3 regions of the Pseudomonas sp. D5(2026) genome follow, and region 2 is predicted to be linked to each of the others. Evidence: riboswitches for the same ligand, from Rfam matches in the RefSeq annotation. Region 2 holds a riboswitch; each other region holds the start of a gene.
The links. Region 2 has a riboswitch for cobalamin ahead of cobW (cobalamin biosynthesis protein CobW). Riboswitches for the same ligand answer to the same signal wherever they lie in the genome.
Positions count from the first base shown of each region.

Region 1 (9,822 bases), 320 kb from region 2:
GGCCTGTCAGGCCGCACGCTCAAGCACATCCAGCAAATCGACAAATTCCAGGGCCAGTTTATGCCGTGGCGCCAAATGCACCAATGGCACCGAGGCATGGTGCGATTCACGCATCTTGATCGAACTGCTCAGGTACACCGGCAGCACCGGCAGGCCTTCGCTGCGCAGTTGATCGACCAGGGTCTGGTGCAGTGCGGTGCGGCCGGCGAACTGATTGACCACCACACCTTCCACCTGCAGCGCGGGGTTGTGGTCTTGGCGCAGTTCTTCGACCTCGGCCATGACACTGTGCAGGGCCTGGCGCGAGAAACTGTCGCAGTCGAACGGAATCAACAGACGCTCGGCCGCCACCAGCGCGCTGAAGGTGTAGAAGTTCAGTGCGGGCGGGGTGTCGATGTAGATCCGCTCGTAGTCCTCGCCCAGCGCCACCAGCAACTTGCGCAGCTTGTTGATCTTGAACTTGCTCTCCAGCTTGCTTTGCAGGTCGCTGAGGTCAGGGCTGGCGGTGACCAGGTGCAGGTTGCTGTAGCGGGTTTCGGTGATTGCCACGCGGTGCTTCTTGCCGGCGGCAGTAACCGGCGACAAGGTCTGGCGGAAGAAGTCGGCGATGCCGGCAGGAATGGTGTCGTTGGCCAGCCCGGTCAGGTAGAAGGTGGCATTGGCCTGTGGGTCGAGGTCGACCAGCAAGGTTCGGTAGCCCTCGGCGGCACTGGCTGCGGCGAGGTTGCAGGCAATGCTGGATTTGCCAACGCCACCTTTCTGATTGAAAACCACACGACGCATGAGACGCTCATCCATGAAGTGAAAATGTCAGGTCGGGGTCAATCCTATGACTGGAACGCTGCAGTTTTATGACAGGAATTGTTACAGGGCAGCGATGCATCGTTGCCTGTATCGGCATTTTCACGGGCGAGCCCGTTCCATGGTGACAACACAAGGCGTTCAGGCAAAAGCGACCCGGTTGCGCCCCTCTTGCTTGGCCCGGTAAAGCGCCCGGTCAGCCTCGCCCAATGCGTTCATGGGCTCGCCGTGCGTCTCGCCATCCCAGTGCGTCACCCCCAGCGAAATTGTCACTGCCCCCACCGGTTCCACCGGCATATCCTGTACGGTCACACGCAACCGTTCGGCCACTGCGGCGGCCACATTCAGGGTTGCCCCAGGCAGCAATATCAAGAACTCCTCGCCGCCGGTGCGACACAACAGGTCGCCCTCGCGGCAACAACGGCGCATGAGCTCCGCCAGCTGGCGCAGCACCTGGTCGCCCACTTCGTGTCCATGGCTGTCATTTATCCGCTTGAAATGGTCGATATCCAGCGCAATGGCAGCAAACTCCCGGTTTTCAGCTTCCAGTAACGAAAGGCTGAATTCCAGGCTGCGGCGGTTGCCCAGGCCGGTCAGCGGGTCGGTCTGGGCGTCCCGATTGAGCCGGCCGATGCGTTCTTGCAGCAAGTTCAGGCTGAACAGCAATGCGCGCTTGAGCTCTGCCGCCTCGAAGTACCAGGCCCGCACCTGATGCAAGCGTTCGGCGGTACCGGCGCGGTCCATCGTGCGGGCACTCGCGGCCAGTTTCCACAGCGGCCGGGCGATGGTACGGGCCAACCACCACAGCAGCAGGCTGCCAACCAGCGCCAAAGGCGCCGAACTGGCGATCACGTTCAGCACCAGATGGTTCAGCGGCGTCACCGTCTGCGCCAAAGGCTGCTGAGCTACCACGCCCCAGCCGGCGCTGGGTACAGTGGCGAAACCGGCGAGCATTTCCACGCCTAGGCTATTGGTCAACTGCCGGGTACCGCTGTCCAGTGTCGCCAGCTGGTCAACTAGCGCATTGCCCTCCACCACCGTGCCTACCCGTTCGCTATTGGGGTGGTACAGCAGGCGTCGGTTGCGGTCGACCACATACAGGTACGAACCGTCCTTGTAGAAATGCTCGCCCAGCAGGCTGTTGAGGATGTTGTGTTCACGCAGGTACAGGCTGCCACCCACATACCCCAGGTAGCGGCCGTTGTTGTCGAAAATAGGTTGCGAAAGCACCACCACCAGGTTGTCGGCCGCCGACAGGTAGGGCGTGGAAACCAGTGGACGGCGTTCGTGCAGGGCTTCCTGAGCGCCGGGCGACTGCACGTGGGTGCCGATCAGGTGGCGTAGCGGGGCGGGGGATACTGCCAGCAGTACCCCGTTGGCATCGATCACGAAGGTGGAGTTGAAGGCCATGCTCTGGCCCAGTACGCGGTCAGTCTCTACCTGCAGCGCTGCGGTGTCGCTCAACTGTCGGCTTTGTACACCGGCGCTGAACATCAGTTGCTGCAAGGCGCTGCCAATGAAGGTTTCGGTGATGCTGGCCAGCTTTCTCGCATACACCCGGTTGGCTTCCAGGGCATTGTCGATCAGTAGCTGGCGCTGCACCCGGTAGCTGGCGAAATAGCTGGCGCACAGCATGACCACTGCGGTCAGGGCGCAGAGCACCAGAATGAGTGTACGTAGATCCAGGCGCAATCCGTGCTTGGTGTGTGGCAATCCTGACCTCGGGTGATCGTAAAGGGCTGCTGAACGGGAGTTACCTTAGCGGGTGGCGCTCAAGAGCCTGCCTTGTCCAGTGCATCAAGCTCATCTTCCACCTGTTGCATGCGCTGTTCGACCAAGGCCTGCACGTTCACATCGCGGGCGGTTTCGCGCATCAGCGCGGTGAGTTTTTCGCTCAAGCGTTTGCCGGCTTCGGTGTCTTCCAGGGCGCGCGCTTTGGCGGGGTCCTGAGTGGCGGCGACGATGGTGGCGAATTCGGCGTCGCTGAAGTTCTTTTCGCTGTACAGGCGGAACAGGTCCCGGCGCTGGTCCTCGACGGTCAGGTGCTTGCGCAGTACGTCCTGGATGGTCGCTTGCGACAGCTGCGGGTGAGTGCGGCCCAGCAGCGCGGACATGCGCTCGATGTTGTGCGTGTAGGCGTCCTGCAGCGGCAGCTGGGCGAGGATCTGTTCTTCACGGGAGGGTTTCTGGTCGCAGGCGGTGAGTGCAGCAGCCAGCAACAGGGGGAACAGCAACTTCGGGAGGCGAGGCATGGTGTGGCCTGGTCGGGCAGTGAAGACTGCCGATTATACCGGTGTCCGCCTTGCCGCGACGAGCCCTGTGATTTGCCTTGAGCGGCACGCTGCGGTAGAACCGTGCGCTCCCGATCACACTGGCAACCGCCCGATGCCGAACTGGACCCTGCAACCTGTAGCGCGTGACGCCATTGCCGAAGTGCTGGCGTTTGTCGACAGCGCTCGCCGCGTGCTTTTTCCGATGCTCGCCAACGCACCCTTGCCGCGTGACCTGGCGCATTTCGCCGACACTTACCTGGACGGCGCGGGCTGTTTTCTGGAAGCCCGTGAGGGTGAGCGGCTGGTCGCGGTGATAGGTTACTTGCCCTATGATCATCGCTTTGCCCAGCTTGATTACCGCGCAGAGCGGGTAGTCGAGGTGGTGCGGCTGTTCGTGTTGCCGGCCTACCGCAGGCATGGCCTGGCGGCTGCCTTGTTTGGTGCCTTGCGCGAACGGGCGATGCAAGCGGGCGTCGACTGCCTTTACCTGCATACTCATCCGTTTCTGCCGGGCGCCATTGCGTTCTGGGAGCGGCAAGGGTTCACGCTGGTGGATGTGGAGCAAGACCCGGTGTGGCAGACCACGCACATGCAGTTGCGATTACGCTGACCTGTGGGAACGTGCCTGTTGGCAATGACGCAACAGCATGGGCAGGGCTACTTGGTTCAGGGGGCGCGAAAGCGCAGGATGCGCGCGCCGTCGAAAGGGTCGGTGAGGTAGTGGGCGTGGACGCCGAAGGTGCTCAGCAGGCGCTTGGGGGTAAGCACCTCGAAGGGTTTGCCGAGCGCGATCAGGCGGCCTTTGTCAAGAACCGCGACACGGTCGCAGGTCAGCGCCTGGTTGAGGTCATGCAGCGCCACCAGGGTGGTTACCGGCAGCGCCTGCACTTGTTGCAGCAGGCTTAGCTGATGCTGGATGTCCAGGTGGTTGGTCGGCTCGTCCAGTAGCAGCACCTGCGGCCGTTGGGCCAGCGCGCGGGCGATGTGTACACGCTGGCGCTCGCCACCGGACAGCGACCCCCACAGGCGCGTGCGCAGGTGCAGGGCATCGAGGTCGGTCAGGGCTTGCTCGACGATGGCGCGGTCCTGCCGCGAGAACGGTGCCAGGGCCGAGAGCCAGGGTGTGCGGCCCAAGGCAACCGCGTCGAACACGCTGATCGCATCGAGGGTGTCGGCCTGTTGCTCGACCAGCGCCAGCGTCTGGGCAACACGGCGGCGGGGCATCTGTGCCAGTGGCTCACCCATGAGCTGCACGCTGCCGCAGGCCGGTTTGCGCAACCCTGCCAGCAACTTCAGTAGCGAGGATTTGCCCGAGCCGTTAGGGCCGACAATGCCCAGGGTTTCACCGGCGACAACGCTGAGGTCGATATCGCTGAGCACGGTATTGCCGGCCAGTTGCAGCCCCAGCCCATGGCAGGCCAGCGGAGGGATGCGAACTGCTGTCATGGCGGTCATGGGCGCCCCCGACGGCTAACCAGAATCAGCGCGAATACGGGGGCACCGATCAGCGCAGTCACCACGCCCACCGGGATCACCTGGCCGGCGATCAGCGTGCGTGAAAGAATGTCTGCCGCAATCAGGAACAGCGCACCGCCCAGTGCGCTGGCGGGCAACAGACGGCTGTGCCCGGGGCCGAGCAGAAGGCGCAGGGCATGGGGTATTACCAGCCCGACAAACCCGATGGCGCCGACAATGGACACCATCACAGCCGTCACCAGCGCTGCACAACTGATCAGCAGCAATTGGGTGCGCCGCACCGGGATGCCCAGCGAGGCGGCCGAATCGGTACCGAAGGTGAAGGCATCCAGAGCACGGCGGTGCCACAGGCACACCAGCAAACCGAAAATCGCCACCGGCACAGCCAGCCACACCGAAGGCCAGCGCACGCCGCTCAGGTTGCCCAGCAGCCAGAACAGGATACCGCGCGCCTGCTCGGCGGTGGCCGACTTGGTGATCAGGAAGGCGGTCAGTGCATTGAACAGTTGCGAGCCGGCGATACCGGCAAGGATCACCTGGGCATTGTTGCTGCTGGGGCCGGCCGCGCGGGCCAGCACCAGTACCAAGGCGAATGCGGCCACGGCACCGATGAAAGCCCCTGCGGACATGCTTAACGCCAGGCTACCCAGGCCCAGCAGGCCGACGAGTACCGCGCCGGTCGAGGCACCGGCAGACAGCCCCAGCAAGTAGGGCTCGGCCAGTGGGTTGCGCAACATCGCCTGCAGGATGACACCGCAGGTGGCCAGCCCGGCGCCACAAGCGGCTGCGACCAGGGTGCGGGTCAGGCGGTAGTTCCAGACGATGCCGGCGTCGATCGGGTCCACCGGGTAGGCGGCTTGCCACAGGTGGTTGGCCAGCACCTGGCCGACCACGCTGGGCGACAGGTTGGTTTCGCCGATGGCGGTGCCGGCCAGCAGGGCAGCCAACAGGGCGGCCAGGGCAACGGCGATGCAGGGTAACAGGCGAATCATCACTGGGCTGCTTTACCGCTGGCGAAGGCCGTGGACAGCGTTTGAACGCCGCGGAACAGGCGGATACCGGCCTGCATGGCGTCGGCGTCAAGGATAATGATACGGTCGTGCTTCACTGCGTCCATGTTGCGGGTTACCGGATCACTGCGCAGGAATTCGAGCTTTTTCTGGTAGTCGTCGGCGGGGAAACGGCGGCGGTCCATGCGCGCGATGATCAGCCAGGTCGGATTGGCCTTGGCCAGGGTTTCCCAGCCTACGCTTGGCCATTCTTCGCTGGACTCGACCACGTTGCGTACACCAAGGGTGCGCAGCATGAAGTCGGCGACACCCTGGCGGCCGGCCACATAGGGGTCGATGTGAAGGTCGGCGCTGGAGAACCAGAACAGCGCCGTAGTTGCCGACAGGTCCTTGCCGGCCAGCCGCGCCCTGGCGCTGTCCAGATGCCCTTGCAATTCTGCGTTCAGGGCCGCACCGCGGTCCTGAACGTCGAAGATCTCGGCCAGTTGGCTGACGCTCTTGTAGATGCTGTCTACCTGGAACGCTTGCAGGCGGGTGCCGTCTGCACCGACCAGGTTGTCCTTGCCTTCGCAGTCCGATGGCAGCACGTAGGTGGGGATCTTCAGTTCATCGAACTGCTCGCGGGTGGCGACCGAGCCCTGGGCACCGACCATCCATTCGAACTGCACCGCGACCAGCTGCGGGTGCTTGCCGACCACCGCCTCGAAGCTGGGTTCGTTGTCGGCCAGGCGTGGAACCTTGGCGTTCACTGCCTGGTATTCAGGCAATACGTTGTTGAACCACAGCGCGGTGCCCGCCAGCTTATCACCCAGCCCCAAGGCATAGAGCAGCTCGGTACCGGCCTGGCCGATGGTGACGGCGCGCTGCGGTGCCTGAGCAAAAGTCTGCGGCTTGCCGCAGTTGTCGACCGTCAGCGGGTAGTGGGTGGCAGCGGCCTGGGCCAGGCCGGTGAGGCCTAGGCCCGCGAGCAGGGTGGCGAAACGGGGCAGCATGCTGGGCGATCTCCTATCGGACAGTTCTGGTGAGGAACGCACGGACAGGCATCGCCGAGCCCCAGCGGGTGGCTGGGGCAACACTGACGGCCAATCCCGGACACCCCGCCGGTTGGTGAATGCAGGCCGGCAGGTCTCCTGACTGGTGCGTCATGGCCTGGCTCCGGCCTTCCCGGGCGGTAGGCCCAGTGGCATGGGTGGAGCAGGCTCGGCACCTACAGTTGCGGGGGCAGTTCCGTTTGGCCCGTATTGGCGGGCCTGGGATTCCCTGTTAGTTCCGTGGTGGAAACCGGCGGCCCGCATGGTAGACCATCGCGGCGCCGGGGGAAAACGCTTTTCAGAAGTACTTCATCCAGCTGATGTCGCGGCGGCGCTGCTTCAGCCGGGCGAACCCGCGCACCGGCAGGTACAGCGAAACCGCCAGCAGTACCGCGCCCAGCCACACCGTTGCAATGCGGTCGAAACCGAAGTAGTCGCCATGGTTGAGCCCGAACAGCGCCACGCAGGCCAGGTACAGCAGCTTCAGCACATACAGGTGCAGCAGGTAGAAGAACATCGGTGCCGCACCGAACACCGCCAGTGCCGTGATCCAGCGCACTTGGCCGGCCCGCTCGAACGCGCGTAACAGCAGCAGGCCACAGCCCAGGGTCAGGGCCAGGAACAGAAGCGACGGTGGGTATTTGGTGATGTTGAAGAAGCTCATCAGGGTTTGCGTGAAGGTTGGATAACCGCTCCACGGCGCCTCACCGTAACCGTTGAACATGCGCAGCAGGGCAAAGCCAAGCAGCGCGAGCAAACCGGCTACCTGCAGGTGTTGCTGGCGTTGTCCGGCATCGCTGCCACGGGCGAACCAGGGCCCCAGGCCGTAACCCAGGGCGATGACGCCGATCCAAGGCAGCACCGGGTAAGACGTGCGCAGGTGCAGGGTCTCGGAAAACGCCAGCCAGCCACGATCATGCAGGATTGCCCACGGCACATGCAGGGCTGACTCTACGCCGAAGTGCACGCCGTCGAGCAGGTTGTGGCCGGCGACGATGATGGCGCCCAGGGCGAGTAGCGCGGCGCGTGGCAGCCACACCAGCAGCGACAGGGCGATCATGCTGACGCCGATGGCCCAGATCACTTGCAGGTAAATCACGCTGGGGGGCAACTGGAAGGTCCAGGCGAAGTTGACCAGGGTGAACTCCAGCACCACCAGGAACAGCCCGCGTTTGAGCAGGAACGCCGAGACGTCGCCACGGCCCTGATACTTCTCGCCATACAGCCAGGCCGACAGGCCGGTCAGCAGGACGAACACCGGCGCACACAAGTGGGCGAGGGTGCGGCTGAAGAAAAGCGCCGGTTCCGTGGTGTCGATGGCCATGGGGTCGCTGACCTGGTGGTGCAGGAAGAAAGTCTCGCGGACGTGGTCCAGGAGCATGAACAGGATCACCAGGCCGCGCAGGGCATCGATGCTCTGCAGGCGCTGGGTGATCAGCGTGGGCGTGGCGCTGGCACTTGTCATGGGCTGTCTAATAGGAATGGATTTCATGTGAAACGTTATCGTATAACAAGATGCTAAAAGGGAATAGAGGTTTTTGTGTGGCCTGTGCCGGGCTCTTCGCAGCACAAGCCACCCAGATCAGAAGCTGTAATCCACCGTCGCGAAGTACGACCGCGGCATCCCCATCAACCACTGCTGCCCGCTGAACGCCGACTGCACATACTCGCGATCGAACAGGTTGTTCAACTGCAACCCCAGCTTCACGTCCGGCAACACTTGCCAGGCGATGTTGGCATCGACCACGGTGTAGCCGGGGGCGCTGTGGTTATTGGCGGTATCGGCATAACGCTCATCCACATAACGCGCCCCCAAGCCGGCCTCTACCTGCTGGCCGAAGCCTTTGCTCAACCAAAGGTTGGCGGTACGCCGTGGCACGTTGGCCGGCCGGTTGCCTGCGCGGTCCTGCGGCAGACCGCCGACCATTTCGTCGAAGTCGTCGTACTTGGCGCGTACCAGCGATGCATTGGCCGACACCTGCCACTGATGGGCCAGGGCCAGCTCCAGCGTCGCTTCCAGGCCATCGGAGGTCTGCTGCCCGGCTTGTTGCTTCTCGTGCGTGATCGGGTCGTCGACCAGCAGCTTTTTCTTGACGATGTGGTAGGCAGCAAGCGTCCATTCGCCACGCCCCTCCCAAAAGCGCTGCTTGATGCCGGCCTCGGTCTGCTTCGCCTCGGTCAGGTCATAGTGCATCTGCGCGGGGCTGAGGCTGATGAGGTTGTTGACCCCGTCCTCGCTGGTTGAGTACTGGCCGTACAACGACAGGTCGTCGTTGAGTGCATACACCAGCCCCACGCGCCAGTTGCCACCTTGCAGGCTACGATCGCTGCGGCTGTCGTTGGTCAAGTTGTTGCGGTCGATGTGGTTCTGGTCGCGACGCACGCCGGTAACCAACGACAGGCGATCGCTCAATTGCAGGCGGTTTTCGGCAAACAGGGCAAAGGTATGGGTGGTCGAGAGCGTTTGCGGCCGCAACGGCGAGGCGCTATGGAACCCGCCGGGCTGTGGCTGCCACGGGTCGACGTAGTCGCCGCCGACATCGTTGTAGGGGGAATTGCTGTCGACGTTGAAGCGCACCTTGTTGTACTCGGCACCGAGCACGGTCTTGCTGGCCAGGCCGAACAGGGTGTGGTCGAAGGTGAAGGTCTGGCGGTCGCCGAACTGCTCCTGGTTGTGCTTGATCTCCAGGTAGCTGCCGCGCAGCAGTTGCTGACGCTCTGCGTCCCAGCTGTAGTCCTCGGCGTTGCGCCAGTGGCGGCGGCTTTTGATGTAGTACAGCTGGTTGCTGGCGCTGAGCTGGTCGTTCAGCGCCCAGTCGGTTGTCAGCCGGGTCCATTCATCAACGTACTGCTGCACGTCGTTCTGTACGTTGTAGTTCTTTTTGCGCAGGCTGCTGCGGTAGTGGCCGTCGATCAGCGGGGTGCCGTAGTAGTTGGCAGGTTGTGCATCGCCGCGGTCATGGGCCAGCGTGAAGCTGAGGTCATCACTGGCATCGAAACGCAGCGCGGCGCTCATGGCCAGGCTACGTGAAGCGGTGCGGTCGACCCAGCCATTGCCGGCCTGCTGGTTCAGCGTCAGGCGGTAGCTCAGGCGCTCGCTGAGGCTGCCGCCGCTGTCCAGGCCGAGCTGCTGGCGGTCCCACGAGCCGTAACCCAGGCGCAGGTGGTTGCGCACTTCGCCGGCAAAAGGTTTTTTCGGGATCACGTTGATCACCGCGCCGGTGGCGCCTT
Region 1 covers NZ_CM173421.1:3,522,120-3,531,941, reverse strand. Annotated here, with positions in the region: gene AC3B5Q_RS16385 (ParA family protein) at 7-783, opposite strand; gene AC3B5Q_RS16380 (sensor domain-containing diguanylate cyclase) at 943-2,514, opposite strand; gene AC3B5Q_RS16375 (hypothetical protein) at 2,574-3,053, opposite strand; gene AC3B5Q_RS16370 (GNAT family N-acetyltransferase) at 3,187-3,684, shown strand; gene AC3B5Q_RS16365 (ABC transporter ATP-binding protein) at 3,741-4,529, opposite strand; gene AC3B5Q_RS16360 (FecCD family ABC transporter permease) at 4,526-5,542, opposite strand; gene AC3B5Q_RS16355 (ABC transporter substrate-binding protein) at 5,542-6,552, opposite strand; cobalamin riboswitch at 6,664-6,861, opposite strand; gene AC3B5Q_RS16350 (acetyltransferase domain-containing protein) at 6,890-8,056, opposite strand; gene AC3B5Q_RS16345 (TonB-dependent receptor) at 8,174-9,822, opposite strand, start outside.
Region 1: linked by a shared signal. The riboswitch ahead of AC3B5Q_RS16355 (ABC transporter substrate-binding protein) and the one ahead of cobW (cobalamin biosynthesis protein CobW) in region 2 are both predicted to bind cobalamin.

Region 2 (9,822 bases):
TGCAGGAACCGCAGCAGGTTCGCCTGCAACTCCAACGGCAAATCGCCGACTTCATCAAGGAACAGCGTGCCGCCATCGGCCGCTTCGATACGCCCGGCCTTGCGCTGGTGGGCACCGGTAAAGGCGCCCTTCTCATGGCCGAACAGTTCGGACTGGATCAAGTGCTCGGGGATCGCTCCGCAGTTGATAGCGATGAACGGCTGCTCGCTGCGTAGCGACTGGCGGTGCAGGGTGCGCGCCACCAGCTCTTTGCCGGTGCCGCTCTCACCGCGGATCAGCACAGGCGATTCGGTGGGTGCCAGTTTGCCCAGCAACTTGCGCAACTCGCGGATAGGCCGGCTTTCGCCGAGCAACTCATGGGTTGTCTCATCGACCTTGACGGCCCCCTTGCCGCGCAGGCGTGCCATGCCGAAGGCCCGGCCCAGGGTTACCTGCACACGGGAAACGTCGAACGGCAGGGTATGGAAGTCGAAAAACCATTCACATACAAAATCGCCGAACGCCGGCATGCGCAGCTGGTCGGCACTGAGAACGGCAATCCATTCGGTGTTGCTGCGCTTGATCATGTCCTTGACCGCGTCCGGCTGCCTCAGGTGTGAGGCCTGCAAGCGCAATAGCCCGACATCGCAAGTGTGGTCCAGCGCAGTCCCGAGCATGCAGCTGTCCACATCCCAGCCTGCGTTGCGCAGGCCAGGTAACAAACGGTGGCAATCGTCGCAGGGGTCGACGACAAGCAAACGGCGTTGAGCGGCAGGCTGCTGCATGACCGGTCCTTGGCGCCAGTTTTTGGTTTTTTGAAATAAAACAGCAAGTTGTGGCGCTCGTTTAACAGTAGCAACGAAGTTGACGGTTCCCAGTACCGTTTGTCTGCCGAATCATTTTCTTACAAACCACCACGGGAATTTTCGCACTTTATCGACATCACATGGCGGCGCAGGCAAGAACAGCGTCACCCCTGAAAAAATTTTACAACCAATGTGTGACTTACCCACTAACAACGAGCATCAGTACACACAACCCCGCGCTGCACTTCGCGATACATGAGGCGACTTTAAAGCAACGCGGACTTCACTTCGATGTTTGGGACCATAGAGAGACCGAACCATGAATGCCCCGCTCCGTGTCAACGAAGCACTGCTGATTGCCGACCACGCCTTCGAACCTTTCCAGTGCGTAGCCTGGGATGCGCCCAACGGTACTGGTGAACTGAGCTTGGCAGTGATCGACCGGACCAGCACCCGCATCGGCGCCAAGCAGGTGTCGTCGCGCATCTACTCCGACCCGGCCCAATGGGCCAGCCTGATCGAAGAAGTGCGCGCCGAACTGTGTGAAAAGGGTTACGACCTGCAACCGTGGTCGATGCCAAAGTAATATCGGCCGGCACAGCAAGTGCGTGCACTGTCACGCACTTGTACAATTTCTCTGTTGCTGTTGCGACAACTTTTCTGATTGCGACATAGTGTCGCAAACCGCCCTTTCAATCCACCACCTTGAATTGTTGCAAATACTGGTAATCGGCGTGCAATTGTTCTGCCAGACGCTGCGCGCGCCCCAGGCGCACTGGCGCCAGCTCCATATCGACCAACAACGTGGCGCACGGCATCGGTTGCACGGCATTGCAGTGCTGCAGGCGACCGTCGGTGAACACCAGGCAACGCAAGGCCTCTTGCGGATGCGCTCGCTGCCGCGCCTGTAGCCAGTGCCGCGCCTGCTCCAGTGCGGCCAACAGCGGCGTGCCCCCACCTGCCCCCAAGGCCTGCAGCCAGGGTTGCAAGGCGGCGGATGCCTTCAGCCCGTGGCGCTGCCACTGTGGCGTGCGCCCGCTGGCAGTCAGCAGGGCCAGGCGGGCGCGCTGGCGATAGGCCTGGTCGAACAATGCCGCCAGCAGCCCTTTGGTCTGCGCCAGCGCCTGATGACGCCGGGTTGAAGCCGAGGCGTCGACGATCACCAGCCACAACTCTGCAGGCCTGCCCTTGCGCTGCTGCCAGCACAGGTCCTCTCGCAGACGTGGCCGCCCTTTGAGCAAGGTCGGCAGCCAGGCCACCCGGCCAGCCGCCGCATGACGCACGGGGCCACGGCGGGTACCGTTCTGCTTGCCTTTGCCCGCTCTGGCATCCGCCCCCCTGGCTGGTGGCTGGGGGATGCTCAGGGCTTTTTTGCCCAGTTCGGCACCTCGCGGCGGGCGCCGCTGGCCACCGGCTGTGCCGGCAATGCCCCCCAGTAGCCCTGCCCACCCTGTTCGCCAGGGTTGTCGGCACTCTGATGACGGAGCTGCTGCTCAGGCGGCGGTGGCGCCGACGGCGGGTTGGCCTGAGGCGTCATACGGCGGCGATGGCGCAAGGCGAACTCGGCCACCGCCTCGACATCCACTTCTTCGATAGCTGCAGCCCCACGCCACGCACAGTGGGCGCGCGCAGCGCGCAGCCACACCAGGTCGGCGCGCAGGCCGTCCACGCCGGCGGCGTAGCAGCGCTCGGTAATCCAGGCCAGCGCCTGGTCATCCAGGGCAATGTCGGCCAAGGTCTGGCGCGCCGCCTGGCAGCGCTCGCGCAGTTGCGCCTGGGCCTGGGCCCAGTGTGCGCAGAACGCCTGAGGGTCACTGTCGAAGGCCAGACGGCGGCGAATGATCTGCTGCCGGGCCTCGGGCTCCGGCAAGCCCTCCAGCGCCACGTTCAATCCGAAACGGTCGAGCAACTGCGGGCGCAGTTCGCCTTCTTCCGGGTTCATGGTGCCGATCAGTACAAAGCGGGCGCTGTGCCGATGCGAGATACCGTCACGTTCGATGCGGTTTGTGCCGCTGGCAGCCACGTCAAGCAACAGATCGACCAAGGTGTCGGGCAGCAGGTTGACCTCATCGACATACAGCACACCGCCGTCGGCCTGGGCCAGCACGCCCGGAGAAAACTGCGCCTTGCCCTGCCCCAGCGCGGCATCCAGGTCGAGGGTGCCGACCAACCGCTCTTCACTGGCGCCCAATGGCAAGGTGACGAACGGGCCTTCGCCAAGCAGGTCGGCCAGGCCACGGGCCAGGGTGCTCTTGGCCATGCCACGCGGCCCTTCGATCAGCACACCACCGATCCTGGGGTCGATGGCGGTCAGGCACAGCGCCAGCTTGAGGTCGTCTGCACCGACCACGGCCGCCAGCGGAAATTGTACGGGTTCACTCATTTCAAGCCTGTTCCTCGCCGTCGAGCAATTGTTCCTCAAGGGCTTCGCGGTAGTCGCCCGGCGCCTGCCACAAGCCGCGCTGCTGGGCCTCCAGCAGGCGCTCGGTGAGGTCGCGCAAGGCCTCGGGGTTGTGCTCGCGCATGAAATCGCGGGTCGCCGGGTCGAGCACGTAGGCATCGGCCAGCCCCTGGTAATGATGATCGTCGATCAGGTGCGTGGTGGCGTCGAAGGCGAACAGGTTGTCGACTGTCGCTGCCATCTCGAAGGCACCCTTGTAGCCGTGACGCTTGACCCCGTCGATCCACTTGGGGTTGAGCGCACGGGCACGGATCACCCGGTTCAGCTCTTCCTTGAGGGTACGGATGCGCGGTCGGTCGGCCTGGCTGTGGTCGCCATGGTAGCTGGCCACCACCGCCCCGGACAGGGTTTCCGAGGCCGCCAGCATGCCGCCCTGGAACTGGTAGTAATCGTTGGAATCGAGCAGGTCGTGCTCGTGGTTATCCTGGTTCTGCAGCACCGCCTGCACCTTGGCCAGGCGCTGGGCGAACTGGGCGCGGGCCGGGGTTCCGTCGTCGCTGCCACCGTAGGCATAGCCGCCGTGGTTGAGGTAGACCTCAGCCAGGTCGTCGCGACTGTGCCACAAGCGCCCATCGATGGCGTTCTGCACCCCGGCACCGTAAGCGCCAGGTTTGGCACCGAACACCCGCCAGCCTGCCTGACGCGCGGCCTGCTCGGCATCCACGCCTCGAGCCTGCAGCGCTGCCCGTTCGCTGCGCACGCGGGCAGCCAAGGGGTTGAGGTCGTCAGGTTCGTCCAGCGCGGCCACTGCCTGCACGGCGGCGTCGAACAGGCGGATCAGGTTGCCGAAGGCATCACGGAAGAAGCCAGAAACGCGCAAGGTCACGTCCACCCGCGGGCGGTCGAGCAGGCTCAACGGCAAGATTTCGAAGTCGTCCACGCGCTGGCTGCCGGTGGCCCAGACAGGCCGCACGCCCATCAGCGCCATGGCTTGCGCGATGTCGTCGCCACCGGTGCGCATGGTCGCCGTGCCCCATACCGACAGACCGAGCTGACGCAAGTGGTCGCCGTGGTCCTGCAGATGGCGTTCGAGGATCAGGCTGGCCGAGGCGAAGCCCAGGCGCCAGGCCGTGGTGGTGGGCAGGTTGCGCACGTCCACGGTATAGAAGTTGCGGCCGGTGGGCAGCACATCAAGGCGCCCTCGGCTTGGCGCACCACTGGGGCCGGCGGGCACGAAGCGCCCGGCCAGTGCCGCCAGCAGGCCATGCATTTCAGCCGTGCCGCAGGCGTCCAGGCTGGGTGCGACCGCCTCACACAGGGCCTGCACGACAGCGTGCACCGGTTGCCACTCACTCAGGTCGGGTAACTGTGCCGTGCCTTCCAGCGCCTGCCCGATCACCTGCAGTGCCAGCAGCTCAAGGCGCTCGCGGGTGTCGCCACAGGTGCGCCAAGGTTCATTGCTCATGGCCTGCAGCTGTTCGGGGCGTATGCCCTGCCACGGCTGCCCAAGGTCGCAATCGAGCGGGTCCCAGCCCGGCACCAGTGCTTTGGCCAAAGCCCGCAGCAGGCTGGCATTACCGCCACGGCCGTCGCCACGCTCGACCCGCAACAACGCCAGCAGCGTATCCAGGCGCAGCCGCCCTTCTGGTGACTGACCAAACACGTGCAGGCCATCGCGAATTTGCGACTCCTTCAGGTCGCACAGGTAGGTATCCAGGCGCGGCAGCCAAAGCGCCGCATCGTCCAGTTGCCCTTCCAGTTGCAACTCACGGTCAATGTGGTTGGCCTTGACCAGCTCGAGGATGTCACGCTGCAACTCGCGGGCACGCCGAGGGTCGAGCAACTGCGCTTCGTAGAATTCGTCGGCCAGTTGTTCCAGGTGGCGCAGCGGGCCATAGGTTTCAGCACGGGTCAGCGGCGGCATCAGGTGGTCGATGATCACCGCCTGGGTACGGCGCTTGGCCTGGGCGCCCTCGCCCGGGTCGTTGACGATGAACGGGTAGATGTTCGGCAGCGGGCCAAGCAGCGCGTCCGGCCAGCACTGCGCCGATAGCCCGACGCCTTTGCCGGGCAACCATTCGAGGTTGCCGTGCTTGCCGACGTGGATCACCGCATCGGCGGCAAATGCGTGACGCAGCCAGAAGTGAAACGCCAGGTAGCCGTGCGGTGGCACCAGGTCAGGGTCGTGATACACCGCGCTAGGGTCCACCTGGTAGCCCCGCGCCGGCTGGATACCAACGAAGGTCAAGCCAAAGCGCAGGCCGGCAACCATCAACCGGCCGCTGCGGTACATCGGGTCCTGTTCGGGCGGCCCCCAGCGTTCCAGCACTGCCTGGCGGTTGGCCTGCGGCAGGCGCTCGAAGGCCACCTGGTAATCGGCCAGGCTCAGGCTCTGGGCACAGGGGCGCTGGTCGAGGTGGTCGAGGTCGTTGGTCACGCCACCGAGCAACTGGTGGATCAGTTGCGTACCGCTGCCCGGCAGTTCGGCCAGCGGATAGCCTTCGGCCTGCAGCGCCTTGAGGATGTTGAGTGCGGCGGCGGGCGTGTCCAGACCGACACCATTACCAATGCGACCATCCCGGGTCGGGTAGTTGGCCAGCACCAGGGCTACACGCTTCTGGGCATTGGGCAGGCGGGCCAGCTCGACCCAGCGGCGGGCCAATTCGGCGACAAAGTCCATGCGCTCGGGGTGGGCGCGGTAGCAGACAACGTCGGACTGGCTGCGCTCGCTGCGCCAGGCCATGTCCTTGAAACTGACCGGGCGCGTGATGATGCGCCCGTCCAGCTCCGGCAACGCAATGTGCATGGCCAGGTCGCGCGCGCCCAGGCCCTGCTCGCTGGCTTCCCAGCCAGGCTGGTTGTCCTGCGCGCAGATGGCCTGCAGCACCGGGATGTCGCGACGGAACGGGCGCAGGTTGGGGCGCTCGGGGCTGGACAGGGCAAAACCGGTGGTATTGATCAGCACTTCGGCGCCGACCTCGTCCAGCCAGGCTTCGACCTGTTCCAGGCAGGCGCTTTCCTTGAGGCTGGCCACGGCGATCGGCAACGGGTTCAGGCCGGCAGCCTGCAGGCGCTGGCAGAACACGTCGATGAAGGCGGTATTGGCCGCTTGCAGGTGCGAGCGGTAGAACAGTAACGGCGCCACCGGCTGTTCGGGGTGCCAGTGCGGGTACCAGTCCTCGAGTGTCGCGCTGCCGTTGGCCGGGTGATAGACCGCCGTGCGCGGCAAAGGCTGCGGTTCGTCCCAGGCATAGTCGCGGCCCAGCCACTGGCTGGCCAGGCAGTTGAACAGGTTGATGGCGTTGGCCTTGCCGCCCTGGCGCAGGTAATGCCAAAGCCGCTCGGCCTGCTCACCGCGGACGTTGCCCAGGCTGGTCAGCTCCGGGTCTGGGCGGTCGTCGCCCGGCACCAGAATCAGCTGCACGCCACGGGCGGCCAGCTCGACCAGTTGTTCGACACCATAGCGCCAGTAACCAACGCCACCGTGCAGCGACACCAGGATGACCTTGGCATGGCGCAGCACCTGGTCGACATACAGGTCGACCGATGCATGGTTCTGCACCTGCATCGGGTTGGCCAGGCGCAGGCCGGGAAAGTCTTCGGGCAATTGCTCGGCGGTGTCGGCGAGCAATGCCAGGTGCGAATCGCCGCTGCAGAGAATCACCAGCTCGGCGGGTGTCTGGCCGAGGTCGGCAATGCTGTCATCCGGTACGAAACCACCGGGCTGGGTCCGCAGCAGGTGCATGGGTCAGGCGCCCAGTGCCTGGCGCAGGCGCGCTTCCAGCTGGGCAGCATCGAGGTCCTGGCCGATCAGCACCAGGCGGGTAATGCGCGGCTCGTCGGCACGCCAGGCGCGGTCGAAGTGCTTGTCGAAACGGGTACCCACACCTTGTACCAGCAGGCGCATCGGCTTGCCCGGGATGGCGGCGAAGCCTTTGGCGCGCAGGATACCGAACTCCACCACCAGCTGGGTCAGCGCATCGAGCAGCAGGCTTTCGTCGGCTTCAGGCAGGTCGATGGAGATGGAATCGAAAGCGTCGTGGTCATGATCGTCATGATCGTCGCCGTCGTGGTGGGAATCGTGGTGAGTTCGACGGCCATCGATATGTGACTCGGACTCGGCACCCACGCCCAGCAGCACGTCCAGTGGCAGCTTGCCGCTGCTGGCCTCGATCACTTTCACCGCCGGCGGCAGTTCTTCGGCCACCTCGGCACGCACCTTGGCCAGGCCTTCGGCGTCGATCAGGTCGGCCTTGTTCAACACCACCAGGTCGGCGCTGGCCAGCTGGTCAGCGAACAGCTCGTGCAGGGGCGATTCATGGTCCAGGTTAGGGTCGAGCTTGCGCTGGGCATCGACCTGGTCCGGGTAGGCGGCGAAGGTGCCAGCGGCCACGGCCGGGCTGTCGACCACGGTGATGACCGCATCGACGGTGCAGGCATTGCGGATTTCCGGCCACTGGAACGCTTGTACCAATGGTTTGGGCAGGGCCAGGCCGCTGGTTTCGATGAGAATGTGGTCGAGGTCGCCACGGCGTGCGACCAGCTCACGCATCACCGGGAAGAATTCTTCCTGCACGGTGCAGCACAGGCAACCGTTGGCCAGTTCGTAGACGCGGCCGCTGGCTTCTTCCTCGGTGCAACCGATGCTGCACTGCTTGAGGATTTCGCCATCGATGCCCAGTTCGCCGAACTCGTTGACGATGACCGCAATGCGGCGGCCCTGGGCGTTGTCGAGCATGTGGCGCAGCAAGGTGGTCTTGCCCGAGCCGAGGAAGCCGGTGACGATGGTGACGGGGAGCTTGGCCAGTGTTTTCATGTCGCATTGCCCTTGGCAGTGTGGCGCGGGCATGCAGGACGACAGCCGCGGGCCGGACCGGCCGGGCTTGTTCGCCACCGGATCACCCCGCCCGGTTGAAAGTCGAAAACGTGACGAGGCAGGTCTCCTGGCTTGCACCGTTCCATGCCCCCGTTCAGTTGAACAGCGGGCTGGCGGGATGACGCCTTCCCGCGCGCTGACGCAGTGGCTGTGTCGATCCGTTGTCGGTGCTTACAGTTGCGGGGGCAGCCGCGGCTTGTACCGCGTTCCCGTCTTAGCTCCGGCCATGCCGAAGAACCTCGAAGTGGGCAAGGCTACGCAGTGGCTGGCGGGTGGTCAACCATTGCTGCCGGCTGGTCGACCATAAGGGCAGCAACTGCGCTACAGTGGCACTTTTTCAACGGACAAGGACGCCCCATGCCCCTCGCCCCCGCCCTACCGGTATTGCGCATGTTCTCCGCCGACAAGGCCAAGGCTTTTTACCTGGATTTTCTGCAGATGCAGGGGCAAGACCCGTTCGGCAACCGCCTGCGCTTTTGCCAGCAGATCGATGACGAGGCCAACCCATGAAGGCATTGGGCAAACGCGAGATAAGTCGCCTGGAGCGGGAGTTGGTCGCGTGCCTGACCGATGCCTGCGAAGCCGCCAAGGCGGAGATTGTCGGCTTCAGTTGGCTTACCCATCGCCTCGACCCCGAGGACTTTCCGAGCAGCCTGCGTATCACCTGGGTATTCGAGCAAGAGGCCGACAAGGCAGCGGCCGTGGTCGGTGATGCGAAGGCGCGCATGCTGGCGCTTACCGGCCTGGCGCTGGAGCAAGCCGGCATTCAGCTGGACAATCCGGCCTGGCATGTGCGATTCGACAGTGAAGAGGCCTGCGTGCACGGCCACGGCGGAGACTGGGCCAAGCGCTTGCAGACGCAGCGCTGAGCCCCAACCGGCAGCCGGTGCTTTACCCGGCCCCAAACGGTCCGTTAGGCTACGCATTCCCTAAATTACGAGGTGTTCGTCCAATGCGCCATTGATGCCGCCGTCCGTTCGACGGCCAGTCTTCAGCCTCCGGTTCGTTCCGGAGATGTCGCGGCATTTGTGGAGATGTACATGACGAACACGTCGATTCTGACGCTGGACAGCGTTTCCTTGGTCTTGCCTGATGGCAGGCCGCTGTTTAGCAACCTCAACGAAACCTTCGACCAACGCCGCACCGGCCTGGTCGGGCGCAATGGCGTGGGCAAAAGCCTGCTAGGGCAAATTCTTGCCGGCCAGCGTGAACCGAGCAGCGGCCATTGTCGGCGCCTCGGGCCTGTCCACTTGCTGGATCAGCAAGTCATCGAGCGCAGCGCCACGCTGGCCGACCTGGCTCAAGTGGGGCCGGTGATTGCGGCGCTGGAACGCATCGAGCAAGGCAGCATCAAGCCCCAGGATTTCGACACCGTTGGCGAGCGCTGGGATATGCGCGAGCAATTGCAACTGCAGCTTCAGTGCCACGGCCTGGGTCAACTTGACTGGCGCCAGCCCGCTCGGACCCTGAGCGGTGGCCAAGCCATGCGCGTGGCACTGATTGGCGCGTGGCTCAGCGATGCTGATTACCTGATCCTCGACGAGCCAAGCAATCACCTGGACAGCAACGCCCGCGCCCAGTTGCTGAGCATGATCGAAGCCTGGGACCGTGGCTTGCTGGTGATCAGCCACGACCGCAGCCTGCTGGCGCACATGGCACGCATTGTCGAATTATCCAGCCTGGGCTTGCAGGCCTATGGTGGCAACTACAGCCTCTATAGTGCGCAAAAAGCCAACCAGACGGCGCAGGCCCAGCAGCAA
Region 2 covers NZ_CM173421.1:3,200,763-3,210,584, forward strand. Annotated here, with positions in the region: gene AC3B5Q_RS14895 (sigma-54 dependent transcriptional regulator) at 1-764, opposite strand, end outside; gene AC3B5Q_RS14900 (hypothetical protein) at 1,105-1,371, shown strand; gene AC3B5Q_RS14905 (vWA domain-containing protein) at 1,478-2,068, opposite strand; gene AC3B5Q_RS14910 (magnesium chelatase ATPase subunit I) at 2,146-3,168, opposite strand; gene cobN (cobaltochelatase subunit CobN) at 3,170-6,931, opposite strand; gene cobW (cobalamin biosynthesis protein CobW) at 6,935-8,002, opposite strand; cobalamin riboswitch at 8,103-8,319, opposite strand; gene AC3B5Q_RS14925 (hypothetical protein) at 8,420-8,572, shown strand; gene AC3B5Q_RS14930 (hypothetical protein) at 8,569-8,931, shown strand; gene AC3B5Q_RS14935 (ATP-binding cassette domain-containing protein) at 9,103-9,822, shown strand, end outside.

Region 3 (9,822 bases), 1.1 Mb from region 2:
ACACCGGCGTCCTTGTAGCTCAGGGAGGGTTGCTTGCTCATTGATCCAGGCCTTTAGGAGGGAGGGATTCTTAAAAACGACCATGACGGCCAAGGCCGGCTGGTAAGCGGCGGCGGTCTGAAACGTCAGTGGTCTGTGAAGGCGCGCGATTTTATCAGGGTTGCCGGGCAGCGGCCATCCTCAGGCCGACGGGCAGGGCATGAAAAAGATAATTAGTTGGGGCGTTCGCCTTGAGGGAACAGCGATGCGCCGCGCGGGCAGGCGCGCGATCTCACTGGCGCTGAACCGCTCAAGGCGAACACCGGTAAGCCCGACAACACCTGCAAGCAATCTTTCACGCCCCGCGGCTGGTTACCTGGCGCCCCCGTGTATAAGGTATAGGCATTGCGGTAACTGGACAGGAATCCTCCATGCGTTTGTTCAATATTCTGGCAGCCGGTTGCCTGGCGCTGATCTCGGCCACTGCCCTGGCTGAAAATGTCTCAGGCCTTTATCAGGTGCGCGAGCCGGTCACCGGGCCGGGCGCCGAAGCCCGTACCGAGGCCACGGCCAAAGCTCTGGACACGTTGGTGCAGCGTCTGACCGGTGACCCAAAGGCAGCGCAAAGCCCGGCGTTGGCCGAGCTGCGTAAGGACCCTCGGCAAATCATCAACCAGGTGGGCAGCGAAGCCGGCCCGCCCGAGTCGGTGGTGGTCGAGTTCGACCCTGGTAGCACCGAGCGGGCTTTGCGCAAGGCTGGCCTGGCCCTGTGGGGCAGTAACCGGCCCTCGATACTGGGGTGGTGGTTGAACGACAGTGTTGAGGGCAGCAGCCTGGTCGGTGATGGCCAGGCCAGTGCCCAACCCCTGCGCCGCGCCGCGCAGCACCGTGGTCTGCCGCTGCGCTTGCCGCTGGCCGACCTGCAGGAGCAACTGGTCGCCAATGCCAAGCAGATCGAAGGCAGCGACCCGGCGCAGCTGCGCGAAGCATCCGAGCGCTACGGTGCCGATGCTTTGCTGGCGGTACATGCCCAGGAAGCCGACGGCAAGTGGCAGGGCAAGTGGCAGCTGTGGCTGGGCGACCAGCGTGAGCAGGGCAATGCCGAGGGTGCCGATCAGGCAGCCTTGGCTGACGCGGTGATGCTGGCGGTGAGCAGCCGCCTGGCACCGCGCTACGTTACCCGGCCGGGTGCCAGCAGCCAATTGCAGGTGCAAGTGCAGGGCATGAACCTGCAGCGCTACGCCGAACTGGCCCGCGTGCTGGAGCCCTACGGCCCACACTTGCAGGCGGCCGAAGGCACTACCTTGACCTACGGCGTTACTGGCAATCGTGAACAGTTGCGTGCCCAGCTTGGCCTGGCCAAGCTGCAGGAAGTGCCCGTAGAGCAGGCGCCCGCGGTGCCGGCCATGCCAGCACCGGCAGTGGACGCCGCTGCCGGGGAGGCCGTACCTGCGCAGCCAGCGCCCAAGCCGTTCGACGGCTTGCGTTTTCGCTGGTAAGGGGCGCTCGCCGTGACCGACATGCGTCGCTGGATCTGGCTGGGCGCTGCGCTGCTGATCGCTGTGCTGCTTTATAGCCTGCACAGCATCCTTACGCCGTTCCTGGTCGGCATCATGCTGGCCTACCTGGCTGACCCGCTGGTCGATCGCCTCGAGCGCCTGGGGCTATCGCGTACCTGGGGTGTGGTGGTGGTGTTCGGCCTGTTCACCCTGGTGCTGTTGGGCTTGTTGCTGGTGCTTGTGCCGATGCTGGCCAAGCAGTTGGTGCGCCTGTACGAATTGGTGCCGCAGATACTCGATTGGCTCGAGCATGTAGCGCTGCCGTGGGTACAGGGCAGCCTTGGCCTGGCCGAGGGCTTCTGGAAGTTCGACAAGATCAAGGCCGCCATTGGCGCGCACATGGGGCAGACCACCGATATCGTCGGCATGCTGCTGTCCCATGCCACCGCCTCCAGCCTGGCGTTGGTGGCCTGGCTGGCCAACATGGTGCTGATCCCGGTAGTGGGCTTCTATCTGCTGCGCGATTGGGACCTGATGATGGGCAAGCTGCGCGGCCTGCTGCCGCGCCAGCGCGAGCCGCAAGTGATGGGCCTGGCAGGTGAATGCCATGAAGTGCTGGGCGCATTCGTGCGCGGGCAACTGATGGTGATGCTGGCTCTGGGCATCATCTATTCTGCCGGGCTTATGCTGGTAGGGCTCGAACTCGGTCTGCTGATCGGCATGCTCGCAGGCCTTGCGGCCATCGTGCCGTACATGGGCTTCATCATTGGCATTGGTGCTGCGCTGGTGGCCGGCCTGTTCCAGTTCGGTGGCGACCTGTACCCGATGCTGGGCATCGTTGCCGTGTTCATGGTCGGGCAGGCACTGGAGGGTATGGTGCTGACCCCGCTGCTGGTGGGCGATCGCATCGGCCTGCACCCGGTTGCGGTAATCTTTGCCATCCTCGCCGGTGGCGAACTGTTCGGCTTTACTGGCGTGCTGCTGGCGCTGCCGGTGGCGGCGGTGATCATGGTGCTGCTGCGGCATGTGCATGCTCTGTACAAGGAATCGGACATGTACGCCGGGAATATCGACCCGGAGCTTTGAACGCCACGCGTTTGTCTTGGGCCTTTTCGCGCCTGCATCCGCGGTTCGCTTGCACAGCGCAACTTGTTGATTTTGCTTGCCCTATCCGCAGTCGAGATTGTGCGCCCCGCGTTGCGGGTATAGACTTTGCACATTGTTCACCAAAGGCCCCCTGCGGTCCTGTCGACCGCCCGCGAGCATGAAACCACCGATCCAGTTGCCCCTGGGTGTGCGCCTGCGCGATGACGCCACCTTCATCAACTACTATCCGGGCGCCAATGCTGCGGCATTGGGTTACGTCGAGCGGCTATGCGAAGCCGACGCCGGCTGGACCGAGAGCCTTATCTACCTGTGGGGCAAGCAGGGTGTTGGCCGTTCCCACCTGCTGCAGGCTGCCACCCATCGCTTCCAGCAACGCGGCGAGCCCGCTGTCTACCTGCCCCTGGCGCAATTGCTCGATCGTGGCGTAGAGCTGCTCGACTACCTGGCCCAGTACGAACTGGTATGCATCGACGATCTGCATGTGATCGCCGGCAAGGCCGATTGGGAAGAGGCCATGTTCCACCTGTTCAACCGCCTGCGCGACAGCGGCCGACGCTTGCTGCTGGCAGCCTCGGCATCACCGCGCGAGCTGCCGATCAAACTGCCGGACCTGAAGTCGCGCTTGACCCTGGCCCTGGTGTTCCAGATGCGCGGCCTGTCCGATGAAGACAAGCTTCGCGCCTTGCAGCTACGTGCTTCGCGCCGTGGCCTGCACCTTACCGACGAAGTCGGCCATTTCATCCTCACCCGCGGCGCGCGGAGCATGAGCGCGTTGTTCGACTTGCTCGAGCGTCTCGACCAGGCCTCATTGCAGGCACAACGCAAGCTCACCATTCCTTTTCTCAAGGAAACCCTCGGCTGGTAACCCCCTGAAAACACTGGGCCAGAGCGGTAGAACAAAAAAGTCACATCTTTTTCGATAAAATTTGCAAATGGCCATGATAGAGGGCATAGTTTCACCCTTCTAAAGGATTACAGACACGGTCGTGCCCATGCTGAAGCGCTTCGCACCCCTCGTGCCACTCGCACTCGTGACCCTGCTTTTTGGCTGCGCGGCCCAAGGCCCGGTATCTCAGCCCCAGGATCACACCCCGGTCACCGCACAATCGGCAATCAAGGCCAAAGCCTCTCCCTCGGCGGTATTCGGCGAGCCGGAAGAGCTGGCCACCGAAGATGACCTGGCGTCTTTCTCTGGCAGCAAGCCTTACCAATTGCCCGTTCTGGCTGACAGCATTCTCGAGCGCGGCATGTCGTTGATCGGCACCCGCTACCGCTTCGGTGGTACCTCGGAAAAGTCCGGCTTCGACTGCAGTGGCTTCATCGGTTACCTGTTCCGCGAAGAGGCGGGCATGACGCTGCCGCGCTCCACGCGTGAAATGATCAAGGTAGATGCGCCAAAAGTGGCCCGCAACAAACTCAAGCCAGGTGACTTGCTGTTCTTCAGCACCAATGGCCGAGGCCGGGTGAGCCATGCCGGCATCTATCTGGGTGACAATCAGTTCATCCACTCCAGCAGCCGCCGCAGCGGCGGTGTGCGCATCGACAACCTCGGTGATCGCTACTGGAGCAAGACCTTCATTGAAGCCAAGCGAGCCTTGGCCATGGCGCCGACCAACATCGCGCGCAACTGATGTCAAAATGATGTACCCTGCCGCGGCGGTGATGCTTTGAAAAAAAGCACACCGCCGTGCGCATTTACAGAAAGCGTCTAATCTAAATTCTCAACTCTTTTCGGCTGCAGCGCAGCGGTCTCAGACAGGATGTTCTGGCCATGGTAAAGATGGCGCGCTTCGCATTTCTCTCCTTGGCAGCCTTGCTGGCTGCATGCTCCAGCCGTGCGCCTGCGCCGGCCCCTGTGGTACAGCCGCAGGTTACCTATAGCCAACCCAGTCCTTCACCGGTTGCCGATGACGTGCTGATTCGTGCCATTGGTCTGGTTGGCACGCCTTATCGTTGGGGTGGCAATACGCCGGACTCCGGCTTCGACTGCAGCGGCCTGATCAAATATGTGTACCGTGATGCTGCCGGCATCAGCCTGCCGCGCTCGACACGAGAGATGATCGTCATGCGTGCACCGACGGTGGATGCCAGTTCACTGCAGTCCGGTGACCTGGTGTTCTTCGCCACCAGTGGCGGCTCGCAGGTCAGCCATGCCGGCATCTATGTAGGGGACGGGCGCTTCGTGCATGCTCCCTCCACGGGTGGCACTGTCCGCCTGGACTACCTCTCCAACAGCTACTGGGCCAAGGCCTACCTGCAGGCCAAGCGGGTGATTCCGCAAGGGCATCTGGCGCAGAACCCCTGATGTCCATGCCTGTTCAGCGGCCCCGTTGAGCTCGGGGCCGCTAGCGGCTGCCGAGATTCATGTTGCTTTGCTCACCCGCCTGATCACCCGCTTCGATTGACGCTCCCGGTGCAACCCTCTAACCTTCGCGGCGTGTTTCAGGTGCCCTGCCAGCCCCGACTGGGCAGGGTGAAACTGGGAAGCCGGTGGGCGCCAGCATGGCGCGATTCCGGCGCTGCCCCCGCAACGGTAAATGAGTAAAAGGCCGCGCAGGGCCACTGGATGCCAGCATCCGGGAAGGCGCGCAGGCCAGGGCAAAGGCCCACTCACAAGCCCGGAGACCGGCCTGATACTGCCAACGGCATCACGGAGGGTGATGCGCGGTGCACCGTGGCGCCCTGCCATGGCCTCTGCGCGTTCTCCGTTTGCCTGCCTATTACCTGTCGCCGCGCGTTGCCGTGGTGCCAGCCAGCGGAGAACCCTGATGAGCGAATCCACCGAACGCGACGAACGCCACCTGGCGCGCATGCAGCGCAAGAAGGCGGTCATCGACGAACGCATCGCCAATTCCCCTAACGAATGCGGCCTGCTGCTGGTGCTGACCGGCAATGGCAAGGGCAAGAGCAGTTCGGCCTTCGGCATGCTCGCGCGCGCCTTGGGCCATGGCATGCAGTGCGGCGTGGTGCAGTTCATCAAGGGCCGCAACAGCACCGGTGAGGAACTGTTCTTCCGTCGCTTCCCCGAACAGGTGCGCTACCACGTGATGGGCGAGGGCTTTACCTGGGAAACCCAGGACCGCCAGCGTGACATTGCTGCTGCGCAAGCCGCCTGGGCGGTGTCGCGCCAGTTGTTGCAGGACCCAGGTGTACAGTTCGTGGTGCTGGACGAGCTCAACATCGCCCTCAAGCATGGTTACCTCGACCTGGACCAGGTACTGTCCGACATTCAGGCCCGCCCGCCCATGCAGCATGTGATTGTCACTGGCCGCGCTGCGAAGCCCGAGATGATCGAGCTGGCCGATACCGTGACCGAAATGGGCATGCTCAAGCACGCCTTCCAGGCCGGTATCCGCGCACAGAAAGGCGTCGAACTGTGAGTCGATCGCGCCACTGTCCCGCCGTGTTGATCGCGGCACCGGCCTCTGGCCAGGGCAAGACTACCGTCACTGCTGCGCTGGCCCGCCTGCACCGTAACCTCGGGCGCAAGGTGCGGGTGTTCAAGTGCGGGCCCGACTTTCTTGACCCGATGATTCTCGAACGGGCCAGTGGCGCGCCGGTGTATCAGCTGGACCTGTGGATGATCGGTGCCGAGGAAAGCCGTCGCCTGCTGTGGGAGGCTGCCGGCGAGGCTGACCTTATCCTCATCGAAGGGGTGATGGGGCTGTTCGACGGCACCCCGTCTAGCGCCGACTTGGCACGCCACTTTGGCGTGCCGGTGCTGGCGGTGATCGATGGCACAGCCATGGCCCAGACCTTCGGCGCCCTGGCTCTGGGCCTGGCGCGTTACCAGGCCGATCTGCCGTTCGCCGGCGTGCTGGCCAATCGGGTAGGCAGCCTGCGCCATGCGCAACTGCTGGAAGGCAGCCTGACCGAAGGCTTGCGCTGGTATGGCGGCTTGTCCCGCGAGCGCGGCATCGAACTGCCCAGCCGCCACCTGGGCCTGGTGCAGGCCAGCGAGCTGAATGACCTGGATACCCGTCTGGACGCTGCCGCCGAAGCGCTGGGTGCCAGTTGCGATGCGGCGTTGCCGCCGCCAGTGAGCTTTGCCGAGCCCGAACCGCAAACCTGCGCTGCCTCGCTGGCCGGTGTGCGCATTGGCGTGGCGCGGGACGAGGCGTTCGCCTTCACGTATGGCGCTAACCTCGACCTGCTGCGCAACCTTGGTGCCCAGCTGGTGTTCTTCTCGCCGCTGCACGACCGCGAACTGCCGGCAGTCGACAGCCTGTATCTGCCGGGTGGTTATCCAGAGCTGCATCACCATGCGCTGGCCGCCAACGCACCGATGTGCGAAGCAATCCGCGCCCACCATGCGCAGGGCAAGCCATTGCTGGCCGAGTGCGGTGGCATGCTGTACCTGCTCGATGCCCTGACTGACGTGGCCGGTGAACGTGCCGAACTGCTCGGCCTGCTGCCGGGTGAAGCCACCATGCAGAAGCGCCTGGCCGCCCTGGCGCTGCAGGCAGTGGAGCTGCCGGAGGGGACCTTGCGCGGTCACACCTATCACCATTCGCTGACCAGTACTGCGCTGGAACCGATTGCCCGCGGTCTGAGCCCCAACGGCGGGCGTGGCAACGAGGCGGTCTATCGTCTGGGCCGGCTGACGGCCTCTTACGTGCACTTCTATTTCCCTTCCTGCCCGGATGCGGCGGCGGCGCTGTTGCGACCATGAATGATCACGCCTATAGCGACGCCGAGCGCGCCGCAATCTACCGGGCCATCGGCGAGCGCCGCGACATGCGCCATTTCGCGGGTGGCCAGGTAGCGCCCGAGCTGCTTGGCCGCTTGCTGGCCGCCGCGCATCAGGCGCCCAGTGTCGGGCTTATGCAGCCATGGCGATTTATCCGTATCACCCGGCGTGACCTGCGCGGGCGCATCCAGGCCTTGGTGGAGGCGGAGCGGATACGCACGGCCGAGGCATTGGGCGAGCGATCCGATGCCTTCATGAAACTGAAGGTGGAGGGCATAAACGATTGCGCCGAGCTGCTGGTGGCGGCCTTGATGGACAACCGCGAACCACACATCTTCGGCCGCCGCACCCTGCCGGAGATGGACCTGGCCTCGCTGGCCTGTGCCATCCAGAACCTGTGGCTGGCCGCGCGTGGCGAAGGGCTGGGCATGGGCTGGGTGTCGCTGTTCGACCCGCAGGCGTTGGCCGCGCTGCTGGGCATGCCCGCCGGTGCCAAGCCGGTGGCGGTACTGTGCCTTGGGCCGGTCGCCGAGTTCTACCCGGTGCCGATGTTGGTGCAGGAAAACTGGGCCGAAGAGCGGCCGCTGAGTGAAATGCTTTACGAAAACCAATGGGGAGAGCGTCAATGAGCGTGGCCTTGCTGACCGTGGCCGGGGTGGCCCTGGACGCGTTGCTGGGCGAACCACAGCGCCGCCACCCCTTGGTGGCCTTCGGCAATATGGCTGGCAACCTTGAGCGCCGTCTGAATGCTGGCGGGCGCGGCTGGCGTAGCCACGGCGTGAGTGCGTGGTTTCTGGCGGTTGTGCCGCTGACCCTGGTGGCGCTGGTCCTTTCGTGGCTGCCATATATCGGCTGGCTGGTTGACGTACTGGCGCTTTACTGCGCCGTGGGGCTGCGCAGCCTGGGCGAGCATGTGCTGCCGGTGGCCAACGCTTTGCGCCAAGGCGATCTGACGGAGGCGCGGCGCCGGGTTGGCTACCTGGTCAGCCGCGAAACGCGCGAACTGGACGAGCCAGCAGTGGCCCGAGCGGCGACCGAGTCGGTGCTGGAGAACGGCAGCGATGCAGTATTCGCCGCGTTGTTCTGGTTTGTGGTGGCCGGTGCGCCCGGCGTGGTGCTGTACCGCCTCAGCAACACGCTGGATGCCATGTGGGGCTATCGAAACGAACGCTTCGAGCGCTTTGGCTGGTGCGCGGCGCGCATCGACGATGTGCTCAACTATATACCTGCAAGGCTGGTGGCCCTGACGTATGCCCTGTTGGGCAAGACCCGTCTGGCCCTGGTCTGCTGGCGCAAACAGGGCCCGCTGTGGGATAGCCCCAACGCCGGGCCGGTGATGGCTGCCGGCGCCGGTGCGCTGGGCGTGGAGCTGGGTGGCCCGGCGGTGTACCACGGCGAGTTGCATGAGCGGCCGCGCCTGGGCGAGGGGCCAGTGGCCGATGCCGATGCCATCGAGCGCGGCTGGCAGTTGGTGCAGCGCGGCGTGTGGCTGTGGCTGCTGGTGATCTGCCTGGGGGCGTATATCAATGCTTGAACATGGTGGCCGCCTGCTTCGCGCGGTGCAGCAATACGGTATCGCCCGTGAGCAGTGGCTCGACCTGTCCAGCGGCATTGCGCCCTGGCCATTCCCGATCCCGCCGATTCCCGTCGACGCCTGGGCCCGCCTGCCGGAAACCGAGGACGGCCTGGAGGACGCCGCGCGCGCGTATTACGGCGCCCGCCAGTTGCTGCCGGTCGCCGGCTCCCAGGCCGCGATCCAGGCCTTGCCGCTGCTGCGAACAGCCGCCCGGGTAGGCGTGCTGACGCCGTGCTATGCCGAACACCCCTATGCCTGGCAACGGGTGGGGCACCAACTGCTGGCGCTGGAGGAGGCGCAAGTTGAGGCTGCGCTCGACGGCCTCGATGTGCTGGTGCTGGTGAACCCCAACAACCCGACCGGCCACCGGGTATCGCGCGAACGCCTGCTGGCTTGGCATGCCCGCCTGGCTACCCGCGGTGGCTGGCTGCTGGTCGACGAAGCATTCATGGACAACACCCCGGCAGACAGCGTGGTGGACTGCGCCGAACGCCCGGGGCTGATCGTGCTGCGCTCGTTTGGCAAGTTCTTCGGCCTGGCCGGCGTGCGCCTGGGCTTCGTTGCCGCCGAACGCAGCTTGCTGCTGCGCCTGGCCGAGCTGCTCGGCCCATGGACCGTCAATGGCCCGACCCGAGTACTGGCCCAGGCCAGTCTGGCTGATCAAGCTGCCCAGCGCGCGCAGGCCGAACGCTGTGCTGCTGCCAGCCAGCGGCTTGCGCACGTGCTGCACACGGCCGGCCTGGCGCCCAGCGGTGGCTGCGACCTGTTCCAGTACGTGCGTAGCGCGCATGCTGCGCGACTGCATGAATTTCTCGCCCGGCGCGGCATCCTTGTACGGTTGTTCGAACAGCCAGCGGCCGTGCGCCTGGGGTTGCCTGCCTGCGCCGCGGACGAACAACGCCTGGCCCAGGCCTTGGCGGCTTATCAAAAGGAAACGGCATGACGACCCTCATGGTGCAAGGCACCACCTC
Region 3 covers NZ_CM173421.1:4,284,385-4,294,206, reverse strand. Annotated here, with positions in the region: gene purM (phosphoribosylformylglycinamidine cyclo-ligase) at 1-41, opposite strand, end outside; gene AC3B5Q_RS19870 (DUF2066 domain-containing protein) at 411-1,478, shown strand; gene AC3B5Q_RS19865 (AI-2E family transporter) at 1,491-2,564, shown strand; gene hda (DnaA regulatory inactivator Hda) at 2,743-3,450, shown strand; gene AC3B5Q_RS19855 (C40 family peptidase) at 3,578-4,216, shown strand; gene AC3B5Q_RS19850 (C40 family peptidase) at 4,357-4,890, shown strand; cobalamin riboswitch at 5,013-5,233, shown strand; gene cobO (cob(I)yrinic acid a,c-diamide adenosyltransferase) at 5,354-5,965, shown strand; gene AC3B5Q_RS19840 (cobyrinic acid a,c-diamide synthase CobB) at 5,962-7,257, shown strand; gene bluB (5,6-dimethylbenzimidazole synthase) at 7,254-7,904, shown strand; gene cbiB (adenosylcobinamide-phosphate synthase CbiB) at 7,901-8,809, shown strand; gene cobD (threonine-phosphate decarboxylase CobD) at 8,802-9,794, shown strand; gene AC3B5Q_RS19820 (cobyric acid synthase) at 9,791-9,822, shown strand, end outside.
Region 3: linked by a shared signal. The riboswitch ahead of cobO (cob(I)yrinic acid a,c-diamide adenosyltransferase) and the one ahead of cobW (cobalamin biosynthesis protein CobW) in region 2 are both predicted to bind cobalamin.